2 regions of the Streptomyces sp. NPDC006265 genome follow, and region 1 is predicted to be linked to the other one. Evidence: predicted binding sites of a transcription regulator. Region 1 holds the regulator's gene; the other holds the start of a gene.
What was found. Region 1 encodes HrcA, which represses chaperone genes, less so after heat shock. Its sites were predicted from a motif close to TTNGCACTCNGNNNNNCNGAGTGCNAA; they were not measured.
Positions count from the first base shown of each region.

Region 2: groES (co-chaperone GroES) is a predicted target of HrcA. The motif match lies at 2,334-2,360, and genes of this name have one in related genera.

Region 1 covers NZ_JBEXSH010000204.1:975-10,818, forward strand. The annotation lists gene ABZ281_RS18375 (S41 family peptidase) at 1-3,106, opposite strand, end outside; gene ABZ281_RS18380 (hypothetical protein) at 3,197-3,742, opposite strand; gene ABZ281_RS18385 (VOC family protein) at 3,791-4,183, opposite strand; gene ABZ281_RS18390 (16S rRNA (uracil(1498)-N(3))-methyltransferase) at 4,200-4,940, opposite strand; gene ABZ281_RS18395 (nitronate monooxygenase) at 4,937-6,010, opposite strand; gene dnaJ (molecular chaperone DnaJ) at 6,201-7,337, opposite strand; gene hrcA (heat-inducible transcriptional repressor HrcA) at 7,337-8,353, opposite strand; gene ABZ281_RS18410 (MBL fold metallo-hydrolase) at 8,525-9,256, shown strand; gene ABZ281_RS18415 (DUF3097 domain-containing protein) at 9,288-9,844, shown strand, end outside.
Region 2 covers NZ_JBEXSH010000655.1:297-4,973, forward strand. The annotation lists partial or broken gene ABZ281_RS36615 (hypothetical protein) at 1-299, shown strand, start outside; partial or broken gene ABZ281_RS36620 (hypothetical protein) at 367-590, opposite strand; gene ABZ281_RS36625 (polysaccharide deacetylase family protein) at 627-1,508, shown strand; gene ABZ281_RS36630 (polysaccharide deacetylase family protein) at 1,505-2,290, shown strand; gene groES (co-chaperone GroES) at 2,460-2,768, shown strand; gene groL (chaperonin GroEL) at 2,884-4,509, shown strand; partial or broken gene ABZ281_RS36645 (hypothetical protein) at 4,671-4,677, shown strand, end outside.

The DNA.
Region 1 (9,844 bases):
GTTGGGTGTCCCTGTTCGCCGCGTAGTCCTGGGGGCGTTGGACGATCTCCACGTCCGGGTCCACGCCGTGGTTCTCCACGCCCCACTCGTAGCCCTCCAGCCAGAATGCGTACTTGGGCTGGGTGACCAGGGTGCCGTCGACCAGGCGGTAGCGGCTGTCGATGCCGATGACGCCGCCCCAGGTGCGGGTGCCGACGACCGGGCCGAGGCCGAGGGCCTTGACGGCCGCGTTGACGATGTCGCCGTCGGAGCCGGAGAACTCGTTGGCGACGGCCACGACGGGGCCGCGCGGGGCGTCCTCCGGGTAGCTGTAGGGGCGCATGCCGCGCGGGACGGCCCAGCCGACGATGCGGCGGGCCAGCTTCTCGACGACCAGCTGCGAGGTGTGGCCGCCGCGGTTCTCGCGGACGTCGACGACCAGGCCCTCGCGGGCGACCTCGACGCGCAGGTCGCGGTGGATCTGGGCCCAGCCGGGGGCCTGCATGTCCGGGACGTGGAGGTAGCCGAGGCGGCCGCCGGACTTCTCGTGGACGTAGGCGCGGCGGTCGGCGACCCAGGCGTGGTAGCGCAGGGGTTCCTCGTCGGCGACCGGGACGACGACGGCGTGCCGGGGGTCGCCGCCGCCGGACGGGGAGATGGTCAGCTCGACCGGCTTGTTCGCCGTGCCGATCAGCAGCGGGCCGGGCCCGGCGACCGGGTCGACGGGCTGTCCGGCGATCGCGACAACGGCGTCGCCGGGGCGTACCGCGACACCGGGGGCGGCCAGCGGGCTGCGGGCGTCCGGGTCGGAGGTCTCGGAGGGCAGGATGCGGTCGACCCGCCAACTGCCGTCCTCGTGGCGGGAGATGTCGGCGCCGAGCAGGCCTTGGCGGGGGCCGCCGCCGTGCCCGCCGCGCGGGGTGACGTAGGCGTGCGAAGTGCCGAGCTCGCCCTGGACCTCCCACAGCAGGTCGACCAGGTCGTCGTGGGTGGCGAGCCGCTCCACGACCGGGCGGTAGCGGTCGAGGACGCCGTCCCAGTCGACGCCGCTCATGTCCGGCCGCCAGAAGTGGTCCCGCATGATGCGGCCGTTCTCGTCGAACATCTGGCGCCACTCGGCCGCCGGGTCGACGAACTGGCGTACGCGGCCCAGGTCGACGGTGATGTTGGAGTCGCTGTCGTCGTCGCTCGAGGCACGCCGGTCGCTGGGGACGACCTTCAGCCGCCCGTCGGTCCACAGCAGCACCCGCTTGCCGTCGCCGCTGACCGCGAAGTGGTCGGCGTCGGCGGCGAGGTGCTCGATGCGCTGCTGGGCGAGGTCGTAGCGTTCCAGCTCGGACTTCGGGTCGGGATCGTCCGGGGTGGCCCGGGACGCGCCGAGCACACCGGCGACCGGGTGGCGCAGCCACAGGACGCCGTCCTTGGCGGCACGCAGGTTGGTGTAGCGGGCCGCCTCGACCGGGAACGGCACGATGCGGTCGGCGAGGCCTTCGAGGTCGATGCGGGTGGTGGGGGTGCCCTCGCTGTCGGGGGTCTCCTCCCGGTCGGGCGTCTCGAAGGACCGGCCGTGCCGCTGCGGCCCGAACGGGGAGGGCGTCGTGGCCGCGAGGGTGATCAGATACGGCCGGGCGCCCACCACGAAAGCCAGGTCGAAGACGTGCTCGTCGTAGACCGGGTCGAAGGAGCGGGTCGACAGGAACGCGAGGTGCTTGCCGTCCATGGTGAACGCGGGCGCGTAGTCCTGGAAGCGCAGCGGGGTGGCCTCGGTGACCGACAGGTCGGTGGTGTTGGCGAGTTTCAGCTGGCACAGCGGCCGGGGGCCGGGGTGGGACCAGGCCAGCCAGGACGAGTCGGGTGAGAAGACGAGGCCCGACACGTCGCCGTCCTCGCTGCGGTCGACCTCCCGTACCTCGCCCGTCTCCCGTTCCACCAGCAGCAGGCGCCCGTCGTGGCAGGACACGGCGGCTCGGCTGCCGTCGGGCGCCATGGCGAGGTCCAGCACCCGGCCGAGCTGCCCGGCGGCGAGCCGGCGGGGCGTCGCCCCCGGGGCGAGTCCGGTGGCGGGGGCGAACTCCAGGGCGTCGTCGCCCTCGGCGTCCGTCACCCACACCACCCACTGCTCGCCGTCCGCGCGGAACGTGCGCGGCAGACGGGCCCGCACCCCGGGTGTCGCGGCCAGTGCGCGGGCCGGTCCCGCGCGGTGGGTGACCCAGTGCACGGAGCCGCGGACGGCGACCGCGCTGCCGCGCGCCGTGTGGTCGGGGGATGCCGACCCGAACCACCGGGAGGCGTTCAGCGGGAACGGCTGCAGGTCGACGCGCTGTCCGCCCAGCCGCACGTCCAGCCGCCGCGGCTCGGCCCCCTCCAGGTCGTCCAGCACCCACAGTTCACCGGCGCTGGAGTAGACGACCCGGGTTCCGTCGGTCGCGGCGTGCCGGGCGTAGAAGCCTCCCCCACTCTCGGCTTCGCTCGAGCGGGAGGTGCCCCCAAGTGGCGTGTGCCGGCGCAGGTCGGAGCCGTCGGCGAGGGAGGAGTAGAGCGCTCCGGTGCCCTCGTGATCGGAGAGGAAGCCGACCCGGTCCCTCACCCACAGCGGGTACTCGATGTTGCCGTCGAGGTCCGCGTGCAGCCGCACGAACTCCCCGTCGTCCTCGCGGTCGATCCACAACTTGCCCGCCGTGCCGCCGCGGTACCGCTTCCACCAGGCCGCCTCGCGCCCCATCGGCGCGGACAGCAGCACCGTGTGCGGGCCGTGGGCGACGTCGCCGACGGGTCCGTACGGCAGGGTGGCGGCCGGGCCGCCGTCCAGCGGGACGGCGCGCGCCCAGGTGCGGCGCAGGCTCGCCTGTCCCTGGGTGCTGATCGCCAGCACCTCGCCGTCCGGGGTCCAGCCGCGCACCTGTGTCTTGAGACTCCCCCAGTACGTCAGCCGCTTGGCGGGACCGCCGTCGACCGGGGCGATGTACACCTCGGGGGCGCCGTCGCGGGTGGAGGTCCAGGCGACGGTGGTGCCGTCGGGCGAGATGCGGGGCTGGGTCACCGGCATGTTGTCGGCGCTGACCCGCCAGGCCCGGCCGCCGTCGAGCGGGGCGAGCCACAGGTCGTCCTCGGCGGTGAAGGCGACCAGGTCGCCGTGCACATGGGGGAACCGGAGGTAAGCAGGCGATGTCACCTGATCACCCTATGCAGGGACCACGCCGCGCGGACAGAGTTCGGATCACTTGCCCTCGATGGGGCGGCAGTCCGGGTACCGCTCGCACCAGATGGTCTGGGTGACGGTCACGGTGACGGTCGGCCCGGGCTGTCCGTTCGGCGGCCCGCCGACGGGCGGCGGGCTGGTCGAGTCGCAGTCGCCGAGCCCGTCGACCTCGAACCACACCTTGCCGCCCACCTTGGCGGTGATGTCGCCGCGCACACAGGCACCGTCCACCGCGTGGGTGACCTTGCCGTCGACGGTGATGTCCTTGCCGTCGTTCGTCTCGCCCTCGCAGTCGACGGTCGCGACGGTCCGCTCACGCGCCGACGGCGACGACTTCCCGCCGTTCTCCCCGTAGGAGGCGGTGCACGTGAGCCAACGCACGCCCGCCTTCTGCCGGTTGAGCTCTTTGGTCACGGTCTCGTCGGTGGTGTACGCGACGGACGCGGAGCTGATGCTGCCCGGCTCGCAGGCGACGGCGCCGCCCACAGCCAGCACGGCGAACGCCGCCGCGACCGCCACGCGCCGCCCGCGCGGCCCCAGTCGATTCCTCGTCGAAGCCCCCATGGAGGGAGCCTGCCACCGACGGGGGCCGCGCGGTAGGGCGCAAAGGCGTCAGCCGCGCAGCAGCAGCCACTCCTGGAGCTCCACCAAGTTGCCCTCGGGGTCTTTGAGATGCGCCACCCGCATGCGGTCCGTCATGGGTACGGGGCCGTGCAGCACCGTCGCGCCGCGCATCGTGATCTCCTCGCAGTACGCGTCCAGCCCGTCCACCCGCAGCACCACGAGGGAGCGGTGGCCGGCCGCCGCGTCGCCCAGGTCGTCCAGCACCTCGGCCATCATCGACCGGTCCTGCAACGCGATCCCGGCGGAGCCCACCGCGGGACTGAACTTCTCGTAGGGCCCGTCCGCCGCCCCCGACTGCGGTTTGAGGCCGAGGACCTCGCCGTAGAAGCGGTAGCAGGCGGAGAAGTCGGTCACGAGCAGACGAACCTGGGCGAGTTCCACAGTGCCTCCAAGGGGGTCAGGACCAGCGTCCGGTGCGTGCCAGGAGCACGGCAGCGGCGGCCGTCCCGGCGGTCGATGTGCGCAGCACACTGCGCCCGAGGTGGTACGCCTGCGCCCCCGCCTCCTCGAACAGCGCCAGCTCCTCCGGCGCGACGCCCCCCTCGGGCCCCACGACCAGCACGATGTCACCGGTGGACGGCAGTTCGGCCGTCGCCAGCGGTTCGTCCCCGCTCTCGTGCAGCACGGCGGCGAAGTCCGCCCCGGCCAGCAGGGCGGCGACCTGCTTGGTCGTCGCCGCCTCCGCGACCTCCGGGAAGCGCACCCGGCGGGACTGCTTGCCGGCCTCCCGGGCGGTGGCCCGCCACTTGCCGAGCGCCTTGACCCCGCGGTCGCCCTTCCACTGGGTGATGCAGCGCGCCGCCGCCCACGGCACGATCGCGTCGACGCCGACCTCGGTCATCGTCTCGACGGCGAGCTCGCCCCGGTCGCCCTTGGGCAGCGCTTGGACGACGGTGACCCGGGGCTGTTCCGCGGGCTCCTCGGACACCGAGTCCAGCTGGAGGATCAGCCGGTCCTTGCCCTCCGTGTCGAGCACGACGCAGTCCGCCCAGCGGCCCGCCCCGTCCGTGAGGACGACGTCCTCACCGGCGCGCAGCCGCTTCACGGAGACGGCGTGCCGCCCCTCCGGCCCGTCCAGGACGTACCGGCCGCCGCCGCCCGCGTCGAAGTGCTCGACCACGAACACCGGCGCGGTCACAGCGCGCCCCCGCCCGTCAACGAGGCCCGGGCGGCGGCCAGTTCACCGGCCAGGACCTCGACAAGCTGCCCGGCGGGCAGCTCCCGCGCCATCCGGTGCCCCTGTCCGGCCCACAGCGCCATGCCCTGCGCGTCACCGGCCTTGGCGGCGGCCTTGCGCAGCGGCGAGGTGAGGTGGTGGATCTCGGGGTAGGCGGCGGGCGCGTACGGGCCGTGCTCGCGCAGGAACCGGTTGACGAGACCGCGCGCGGGTCGCCCGGAGAACGCCCGGGTCAACTCCGTGCGGACGAACAGCGGGTTGGTCAGCGCCTGCTTGTGCAGTGCGTTCGCGCCCGACTCGTGCGTGGCGAGGAAGGCGGTGCCCAGCTGGGCCGCGCTCGCGCCCGCCGCGAGGACCCCGGCGATCTGGCCACCGCGCATGATGCCGCCGGCGGCGACGATCGGGATGCTCACGGCCTCACGGGCCTGGGCGATCAGCGACAGCAGCCCGATGCCGGACCCGTCCGTCTCGGGGATGTCCCGGTGGGTGCCCTGGTGGCCGCCGGCCTCGACGCCCTGGGCGATGACCGCGTCCGCACCCGCCCGCTCGACGGCCCGGGCCTCGTCGGGGGTGGTCGCGGCGGCCAGGACGAAGGTGCCGACGCGGTGCAGGGTGTCGACGGCCTCGCGGCTCGGGACGCCGAAGTGGAACGACACGACCGGCACGGGGTTGTCGCGCAGCACCACGAGCTTGGCCTCGAAGCCGTCGTCGCGTCCGCTGTCCGGATCGCCGAGCTCGGCCTCGTACCAGGTGGCCTCGCCGGCCAGCTGGTGGGCGTAGACGTCGACGGCGGCCGGGTCGGCATACTCCGGCTGCGGCATGAAGACGTTGACGCCGAAGGGCCTGCCGGTGAGGCTCCGGATCTGCTTGATCTCCTGGTACATCCCGTCGGCGGTCTTGTACCCGGCGGCGAGGAACCCGAGCCCGCCCGCCTCGCACACGGCCGCGGCGAGCTGCGGTACGGAGACGCCGCCCGCCATGGGGGCCTGCACGATCGGGAGGGGGAAGAGATCGGTCAGTGCGGAGGACATGACCGCATGTTGTCACGTCCTCCGAACAACCCCGAAACCGGCCTGCCGACTGGCATAGACCAGAAGCACGCTCGGTCTCAGCGCCCGTTGAAGGCATCCTCCAACCACGAGAACAGCCCCTGCCGCCCCGGCTGACCATGCCTGCCCGGGACGGCCCCCGCAACCCCCGGCAGCAGCCGGACCACCCGCGTCAGCGCCCGTTGAAGGCATCCTTCAACCGCGAGAACAACCCCTGCTGCCCCGGCTGGAACTGCCCCGTGGGGCGTTCCTCGCCGCGGAGTTTGGAGAGCTCGCGGATCAGGCGCTCCTGCTCGGGGTCGAGCTTGGTCGGGGTCTGCACCTCGACGTGGACGATGAGGTCGCCGCGTCCGCCGCCGCGCAGATGCGTGACGCCCCGGCCGTGCAGCGGGATGGACTGGCCGGACTGGGTGCCCGGGCGGATGTCGACCTCCTCCATGCCGTCGAGCGTCTCCAGCGGCACCTTCGTGCCGAGGGACGCCGCGGTCATGGGGATCGTCACCGTGCAGTGCAGGTCGTCGCCGCGCCGCTGGAACGTGCTGTGCGGCAGCTCGTGGATCTCGACGTAGAGGTCACCGGCCGGACCGCCGCCGGGACCGACCTCGCCCTCGCCGGCGAGCTGGATCCGCGTGCCGTTGTCGACACCGGCCGGGATCTTGACCGTGAGCGTACGGCGGGACCGGACGCGGCCGTCGCCCGCGCACTCCGGGCACGGGGTCGGCACGACCGTGCCGAAGCCCTGGCACTGCGGGCAGGGGCGGGACGTCATGACCTGGCCCAGGAAGGACCGGGTGACCTGCGAGACCTCACCGCGGCCGCGGCACATGTCACACGTCTGGGCGGAGGTGCCCGGGGCCGCGCCCTCGCCGTTGCAGGTGTTGCAGACGACGGCCGTGTCGACCTGGATGTCCTTCGTCGTGCCGAAGGCGGCCTCGTCGAGCTCGATCTCGATGCGGATCATCGCGTCCTGGCCGCGGCGGGTGCGCGAGCGCGGTCCGCGCTGCGACGCCGTGCCGAAGAACGCGTCCATGATGTCCGAGAAGTTCCCGAAGCCACCGGCTCCGAAGCCGCCCGCGCCGCCGCCACCGGCCTGCGAGAGCGGGTCGCCGCCGAGGTCGTAGACCTGCTTCTTCTGCGGGTCCGACAGCACCTCGTAAGCGGCGTTGATCTCCTTGAACCGCTCCTGGGTCTTCGGATCGGGGTTGACGTCCGGGTGCAGCTCGCGGGCGAGCCGCCGGAAGGCCTTCTTGATCTCTTCCTGCGACGCGTCGCGGCGCACGCCGAGTACGGCGTAGTAGTCCGTGGCCACTACGACTCCGCCAGGATCTGTCCGACGTACCGTGCCACTGCGCGTACCGCTCCCATCGTTCCCGGGTAGTCCATGCGGGTCGGTCCGACCACGCCGAGCTTGGCGACTGCCTCGCCGCCCGAACCGTAGCCGACCGACACGACGGACGTGGAGTTGAGTCCTTCGTGGGCGTTCTCGTGACCGATCCGTACGGTCACGCCCGGATCCTGCGCCTCGCCGAGCAGCTTGAGGAGCACGACCTGCTCCTCCAGCGCCTCCAGCACCGGCCGGATCGTGAGAGGGAAGTCATGCCCGAAGCGGGTCAGATTGGCGGTGCCGCCGATCATCAGCCGCTCCTCGTTCTCCTCGACGAGCGTCTCCAGGAGTGTGGAGAGCACCGTAGAGACCGTACCCCGGTCCTCGTGCTCGAACGCCTCCGGGAGATCCTCCACCAGACTCGGCACATCCGCGAAACGGCGGTTCGCCACGCGGCTGTTGAGCCGGGCGCGCAGATCCGCGAGCGAGGCGTCCCCGAAGGGCGCCGGGCAGTCGACCACCCGCTGCTCGACCCGCCCGGTGTCCGTGATCAGCACCAGCATCACGCGCGCGGGCGCCAGGGAGAGCAGCTCCACATGCCGCACGGTGGACCGGGTCAGCGACGGGTACTGCACGACGGCGACCTGGCGCGTGAGCTGTGCGAGCAGCCGTACCGTACGCGCCACGACGTCGTCGAGATCGACGGCGCCCTCGAGGAAGTTCTGGATCGCGCGCCGCTCGGGCGCGGTCATCGGCTTGACGCCGGCGAGCTTGTCGACGAACAGCCGGTAGCCCTTGTCGGTGGGGATGCGCCCGGCACTGGTGTGCGGCTGGGCGATGTACCCCTCGTCCTCCAGGGCCGCCATGTCGTTGCGGACGGTGGCCGGCGAGACGCCGAGGCTGTGCCGCTCGGTGAGGGCCTTGGAGCCCACCGGCTCCTCGGTGCCGACGTAGTCCTGGACGATGGCGCGCAGCACCTGAAGCCTGCGTTCACTGAGCATCGCGCACACCTCCAGAAGTAGTCCGCCCGTGGTCCTGCCTGTCGAGCCTGGCACTCTGCGCGTGCGAGTGCCAGCATTCCCCGGCCCAGTGTACGGCGGTGGGGTACACCCCCGGCAAGGCTGGTCGTGCGGCGCAGTGCCCCGAGCGGGGCGCACCGCTAGCGTCGCCGTATGACGGTGACTTGGGAAGACCTCGGATGGGAGCGCGTGGCCGCCGGTGTGGGACGGTGCCGGCTGCCGGTGTGGGACTGCACGATCGGGCTGGTCGCCGGGGAGGGGGCGGTCCTCATGATCGACGCGGGGTCGAGCCTCGCCGAGGGCGCGAAACTGGGCGCGCAGGCGCGGGCACTCACCGGTCACCGTGTGACACATCTCGCGCTGACCCACCCGCACTTCGACCATGTCTTCGGCGCCGCGGCGCTCCCGGACACCGAGGTGTTCGGCGCGGTGGGCGTGGACGCGCTGCTGACACGGCTGCGGGACCGCGAGGAACTGCGGGAGGACGGGGTGCGCCACGGCCTGGCGGCGCCCACGGCCCAGGAGGCGGCGGAGCGGCTGACCCCGCCCGGCCACCTGGTCTCCGGCGAGTGGACCCTCGACCTGGGCGGCGGACGGCAGGTGCTGCTGGCGAACGTCGGCCCGGGGCACACCGCGCACGACCTGGCGGTGCTGGTGCCGGGCGATCCGGAGGTGGTGTTCTGCGGCGACCTGGTCGAGGAGTCCGGCGAGCCGCAGGCGGGCCCCGACGCGGTGCCGTCGCACTGGCCGGCCGCACTGGACCGGCTGCTCGACCTGGGCGGCGAGGACGCGGTGTACGTGCCCGGTCACGGAGCGGTGGTGGACGCGGCGTTCGTGCGGGCGCAACGGGACGCGCTGGCGGCGCGTTTCGGCGTGTCGCGGTGATCGCCCTCCGCCTTCTCCTATCGTCGTGCGAATGCGCCAGTACTCCGCCGATCTGACCCCGCCGTGGAAGAAGCCGAAGCCGGTGCCCGAGGTCGCGGCGGAGCCCGGCCTGGTGGTGGAGGAGCCGGGGACGGGTTTCTGCGGCGCGGTGATCCGCTGCGAGGCGGGCACGGTGACCCTGGAGGACCGCTTCGGCAAGCGCCGGGTGTTCCCGATGGAGCCGCGCGGCTTCCTGCTGGAGGGCAGGGTGGTGACCCTCGTCCGCCCCGCGCCGGGCGGCCCCGCGCGTCCCACCCGCACGGCCTCCGGTTCGGTGGCCGTCCCCGGCGCACGCGCGCGTGTCGCCCGGGCCGGCCGCATCTACGTCGAGGGCCGGCACGACGCCGAGCTGGTCGAGAAGGTGTGGGGCGACGACCTGCGCATCGAGGGCGTGGTCGTGGAGTACCTGGAGGGCGTCGACGACCTGCCGTCGATCGTCTCCGAGTTCGCCCCCGGCCCGGACGCGCGGCTGGGCGTCCTGGTGGACCACCTCGTACGGGGCTCGAAGGAGCGGCGGATCGCCCAGTCGGTGACGAGCGAGCACGCGCT
Region 2 (4,677 bases), on a different contig from region 1:
AGCCCGCGATGTCGGCCAAGGCCTTCGTGCAGACCGACGCTGCGCACAGCATCCCCTTCGGCGCGCTGTCGCTGCCGAAGATCCTTAGTTTCAAGGCCGTCGACGGCAAGCTCGTGGACACGTACAACCTCAAGGCGCTCCAGGAGGCGTACGGCAAGACCTTCGAGGGCGTGCAGATCGAAGGCGCCAGCGGCAAGCGGGACGTCCTCCCGCAGGACGTCGTCACGGCGCTGCGCAAGGCCCTGCGCGGCAAGACGCCCGCGGAACGCGTCGGAGTCATCGACACCAAGCCGAACTGATCCCCGCGTGAACGACGGAGCCCCTGCCCGCACGGCCGGTTCTACTGATCCCCGCAACACCCTGGACCAGCTCCTGCGCCGGGTCGGTGTCCCGCACCTCGTCGAGGAGGGCGCGGCCTTCGGGGGTGAGGAGGGGAGCGAGGTCGTTCACCGGATCATTGTCGGCCACGGCGGCGGACGGGTGGCATGTGGGCCAGTCGGTGGAAGGAGGGGCGCCGGCCGCGGTGTCGGGCCGGGATCTGCGGGAGGCGGCTGCGAGGATCCGGCACCATGCGAGCAGTCGTACAACATGACAAAAGCCGGGCATCGGGGCGGAGGTCCGCAGGCGTGCGGACCGGCGTCGCCGTGCTCGTCCTCGCCGCCATCGCCTCCGGCTGCGCGCAGGACGGCGGCAGTGGCCAGATCACCCCGGCCGGTGGCCAGCAACCCCTCGACGCGCCCCCGGCCCGCGCGCTCGACTCCTACGCCACCAAGCTGCGCGCCGCGCACGCCGCCCGGGTCGCCGCCGCACACCGCTGGGGCCTGCGCAAGGTCCCGCGGGCCGCCCCGCCGGCCCCCGCGGAGAAGCCCAGGATCAGGACCCGCAAGGGCTTCGAGGTGGAGGGCCACCGGGAGCTGAACCTGCCGCCCGTCTTCACCCGGGTCCCCACCCGGGACAAGGTCGTCTTCCTCACCATCGACGACGGCGCCGAGAAGGACCCCGCGTTCCTGCGGATGATGAGCGACCTGGACGTCCCGTACTCCGCCTTCCTCAGCGGCTACCTGGTCAAGGACGACACCCGCTACTTCCGGACGATGCAGTCCAGGGGCGTGGTCCTGAACAACCACACCCTCCACCACCCCAATCTGCGGGGCATGTCCTACCGGGCGCAGAAGCGCGAGATCTGCGGCATGCAGCGCTACATGGAGAGACAGTTCGGCAAGCGCCCCACCCTCTTCCGCCCGCCCTACGGCAGCTACGACCGGGCGACCCTGCGCGCCGCCAGGACCTGCGGCATCACCTACGCGCCCCTGTGGAACGAGGAGGTCTTCGCCGACCACTGGGAGTACCGCGAGGGGGACCGCAAGCTGCGCCGGGGCGACATCGTCCTCACGCACTTCCGGGGCCGCGACCAGTGGAAGGGCACGATGGCCGACATGATCCGCCGCTTCCTGAACAAGGTGACGGCCCAGGGGTACGCGGTCGGGCGGCTGGAGGACTACCTGTGAGGCGGCCGGCCGCCGCCCTGCTGTGCACGGTCCTGCTGGCCGGCTGCGCCGGGACCGCGGGGGAACGGCCGGGAGCCGCCGACGGCCGGGCGCAGGACCCGCCCCCCGCGGTGAGCGACACCCGCCGGCTGCCGCCCGTCGTGGACCACGTCCCCACCCGCGAACCCGTCGTCTTCCTCACCTACGACGACGGCGCCGAACGCGACCCCCGTTTCGTCGGCCTCGTCCGCGAACGGCGCCTGCCCGTCAGCATGTTCCTCACGGACAGCGTCGTGGGCCCCGGCTACGGCCACTTCGCCCGGCTGCGCGCGGTCGGCGCGTCCGTCCAGAACCACACCCTCGACCACCCCGCCCTGCGCGGCCTGCCCTACGCCGGGCAGCGCGCCGAGATCTGCGGCCAGCAGCGCAAGCTCCGCTCCCGCTTCGGCATCAGCCCCCGCCTCTTCCGCCCGCCCTACGGCACCTACGACCGGACGACCCTGCGCGCAGCGGCCGACTGCGGCATCACGGCGGTCGTCCTGTGGCGCGCGTTGCTGACCGCCGACGGCGAACTGACCTACACCCGGGGCGAGCCCGCCCTGCGCGCCGGCGACATCGTCTCGGTGCCGGCGGGCGAGACGATGTCCCCGAGCCTGACGGAACGGACCGTGCGGCTGCTGCGCGAGATCGAGCGGAAGGGGCTTCGGGTGGGGCGGCTGGAGGACCATCTGGAGGACCATTTGGAGGACCACCGGACGCACCACCTGGAGAGAGCACCCGGCCGACGCGCCGCCGGCAATTAGCAGTCCGCTTGACCGAGTGCTAATCGCGGTCATAGTCTCGGCTCTGGCACTCCTCCTAGGAGAGTGCCAACACAGCGACGGGCAGGTCCGGCACCCGCGACGACGGATCCACCTGGTCGCCACCTCAGACAGTTAACCCCGTGAGATCTCCGAAGGGGGAGGTCGGATCGTGACGACCACCAGCTCCAAGGTTGCCATCAAGCCGCTCGAGGACCGCATTGTGGTCCAGCCGCTCGACGCCGAGCAGACCACCGCCTCTGGCCTGGTCATCCCGGACACCGCCAAGGAGAAGCCCCAGGAGGGCGTCGTCCTTGCCGTGGGCCCGGGCCGCTTCGAGGACGGCAACCGTCTTCCGCTCGACGTCTCCGTCGGCGACGTCGTGCTCTACAGCAAGTACGGCGGCACCGAGGTGAAGTACAACGGCGAGGAGTACCTCGTCCTCTCGGCCCGCGACGTGCTCGCGATCGTCGAGAAGTAATTCACCCCAAGCACATTGCTTTGAACTGCGCCCCTGGCCCCCGCGATCGACAAGAGCCGGGCGCCCGGGGCGCAGTTGCCGTTACCCCAGATTCCGGAAGAGGGCTCACGCTCCTATGGCGAAGATCCTGAAGTTCGACGAGGACGCCCGTCGCGCCCTCGAGCGCGGCGTCAACAAGCTTGCCGACACGGTCAAGGTGACGATCGGCCCCAAGGGCCGCAATGTCGTCATCGACAAGAAGTTCGGCGCTCCCACCATCACCAACGACGGTGTGACCATCGCCCGTGAGGTCGAGGTCGAGGACCCGTACGAGAACCTCGGTGCCCAGCTGGTGAAGGAGGTGGCGACCAAGACCAACGACATCGCGGGTGACGGTACGACCACCGCCACCGTGCTCGCCCAGGCGCTCGTGCGCGAGGGCCTGAAGAACGTCGCCGCCGGTGCCTCCCCGGCCGCCCTGAAGAAGGGCATCGACGCGGCCGTCGCCGCGGGCGCCGAGGAGCTCCTCGCGACCGCCCGGCCGATCGACGAGAAGTCCGACATCGCCGCCGTCGCCGGTCTGTCCGCCCAGGACAGCCAGGTCGGCGAGCTCATCGCCGAGGCCATGGACAAGGTCGGCAAGGACGGTGTCATCACCGTCGAGGAGTCCAACACCTTCGGTCTGGAGCTGGACTTCACCGAGGGCATGGCCTTCGACAAGGGCTACCTGTCGCCGTACTTCGTGACGGACCAGGAGCGCATGGAAGCCGTCCTGGACGACCCGTACATCCTCATCACGCAGGGCAAGATCTCCGCCATCGCGGATCTGCTGCCGCTGCTGGAGAAGGTCATCCAGTCCAACGCCTCCAAGCCGCTGCTGATCATCGCCGAGGACGTCGAGGGCGAGGCCCTGTCGACCCTCGTGGTGAACAAGATCCGTGGCACGTTCAACGCCGTCGCCGTGAAGGCCCCCGGCTTCGGCGACCGCCGCAAGGCGATGCTGCAGGACCTGGCCGTCCTCACCGGCGCCACGGTCGTCTCCGAGGAGGTCGGCCTCAAGCTCGACCAGGTCGGTCTGGACGTCCTCGGCTCCGCCCGCCGCGTCACCGTCACCAAGGACGACACCACGGTCGTCGACGGCGCCGGCAACAAGGACGACGTGCAGGGCCGCGTCGCCCAGATCAAGGCCGAGATCGAGACCACCGACTCCGACTGGGACCGCGAGAAGCTCCAGGAGCGCCTCGCGAAGCTGGCCGGCGGCGTGTGCGTCATCCGCGTCGGTGCCGCCACCGAGGTCGAGCTCAAGGAGCGCAAGCACCGTCTGGAGGACGCCATCTCCGCGACCCGCGCCGCGGTCGAGGAGGGCATCGTCTCCGGTGGTGGCTCCGCGCTGGTCCACGCCGTCAAGGTCCTCGAGGGCAACCTCGGCAAGACCGGCGACGAGGCCACGGGTGTCGCGGTCGTCCGCAAGGCCGCCGTCGAGCCGCTGCGCTGGATCGCCGAGAACGCCGGCCTGGAGGGTTACGTCATCACCTCCAAGGTCGCCGAGCTCGACAAGGGCCAGGGCTTCAACGCCGCGACCGGTGAGTACGGCGACCTGGTCAAGGCCGGCGTCATCGACCCGGTGAAGGTCACCCGCTCCGCCCTGGAGAACGCCGCCTCCATCGCCTCCCTCCTCCTCACGACCGAGACCCTGGTCGTCGAGAAGAAGGAAGAGGATGAGCCGGCCGCCGGGGGCCACGGCCACTCCCACTCCCACTGAGGCTCACACCTCACGCCTGACGACGTAAGGTCGCCAGAGACCGAGCGAAGGCCCGGCACCCCGGAAACGGGGCGCCGGGCCTTCGCCGTTGCGCCCGCCCGTGAAGGGAACCGCCGGGACCGTTCCCGGCCTCCTGAATACCGGAGCAGAAGGAGGTTGCGATGAGCC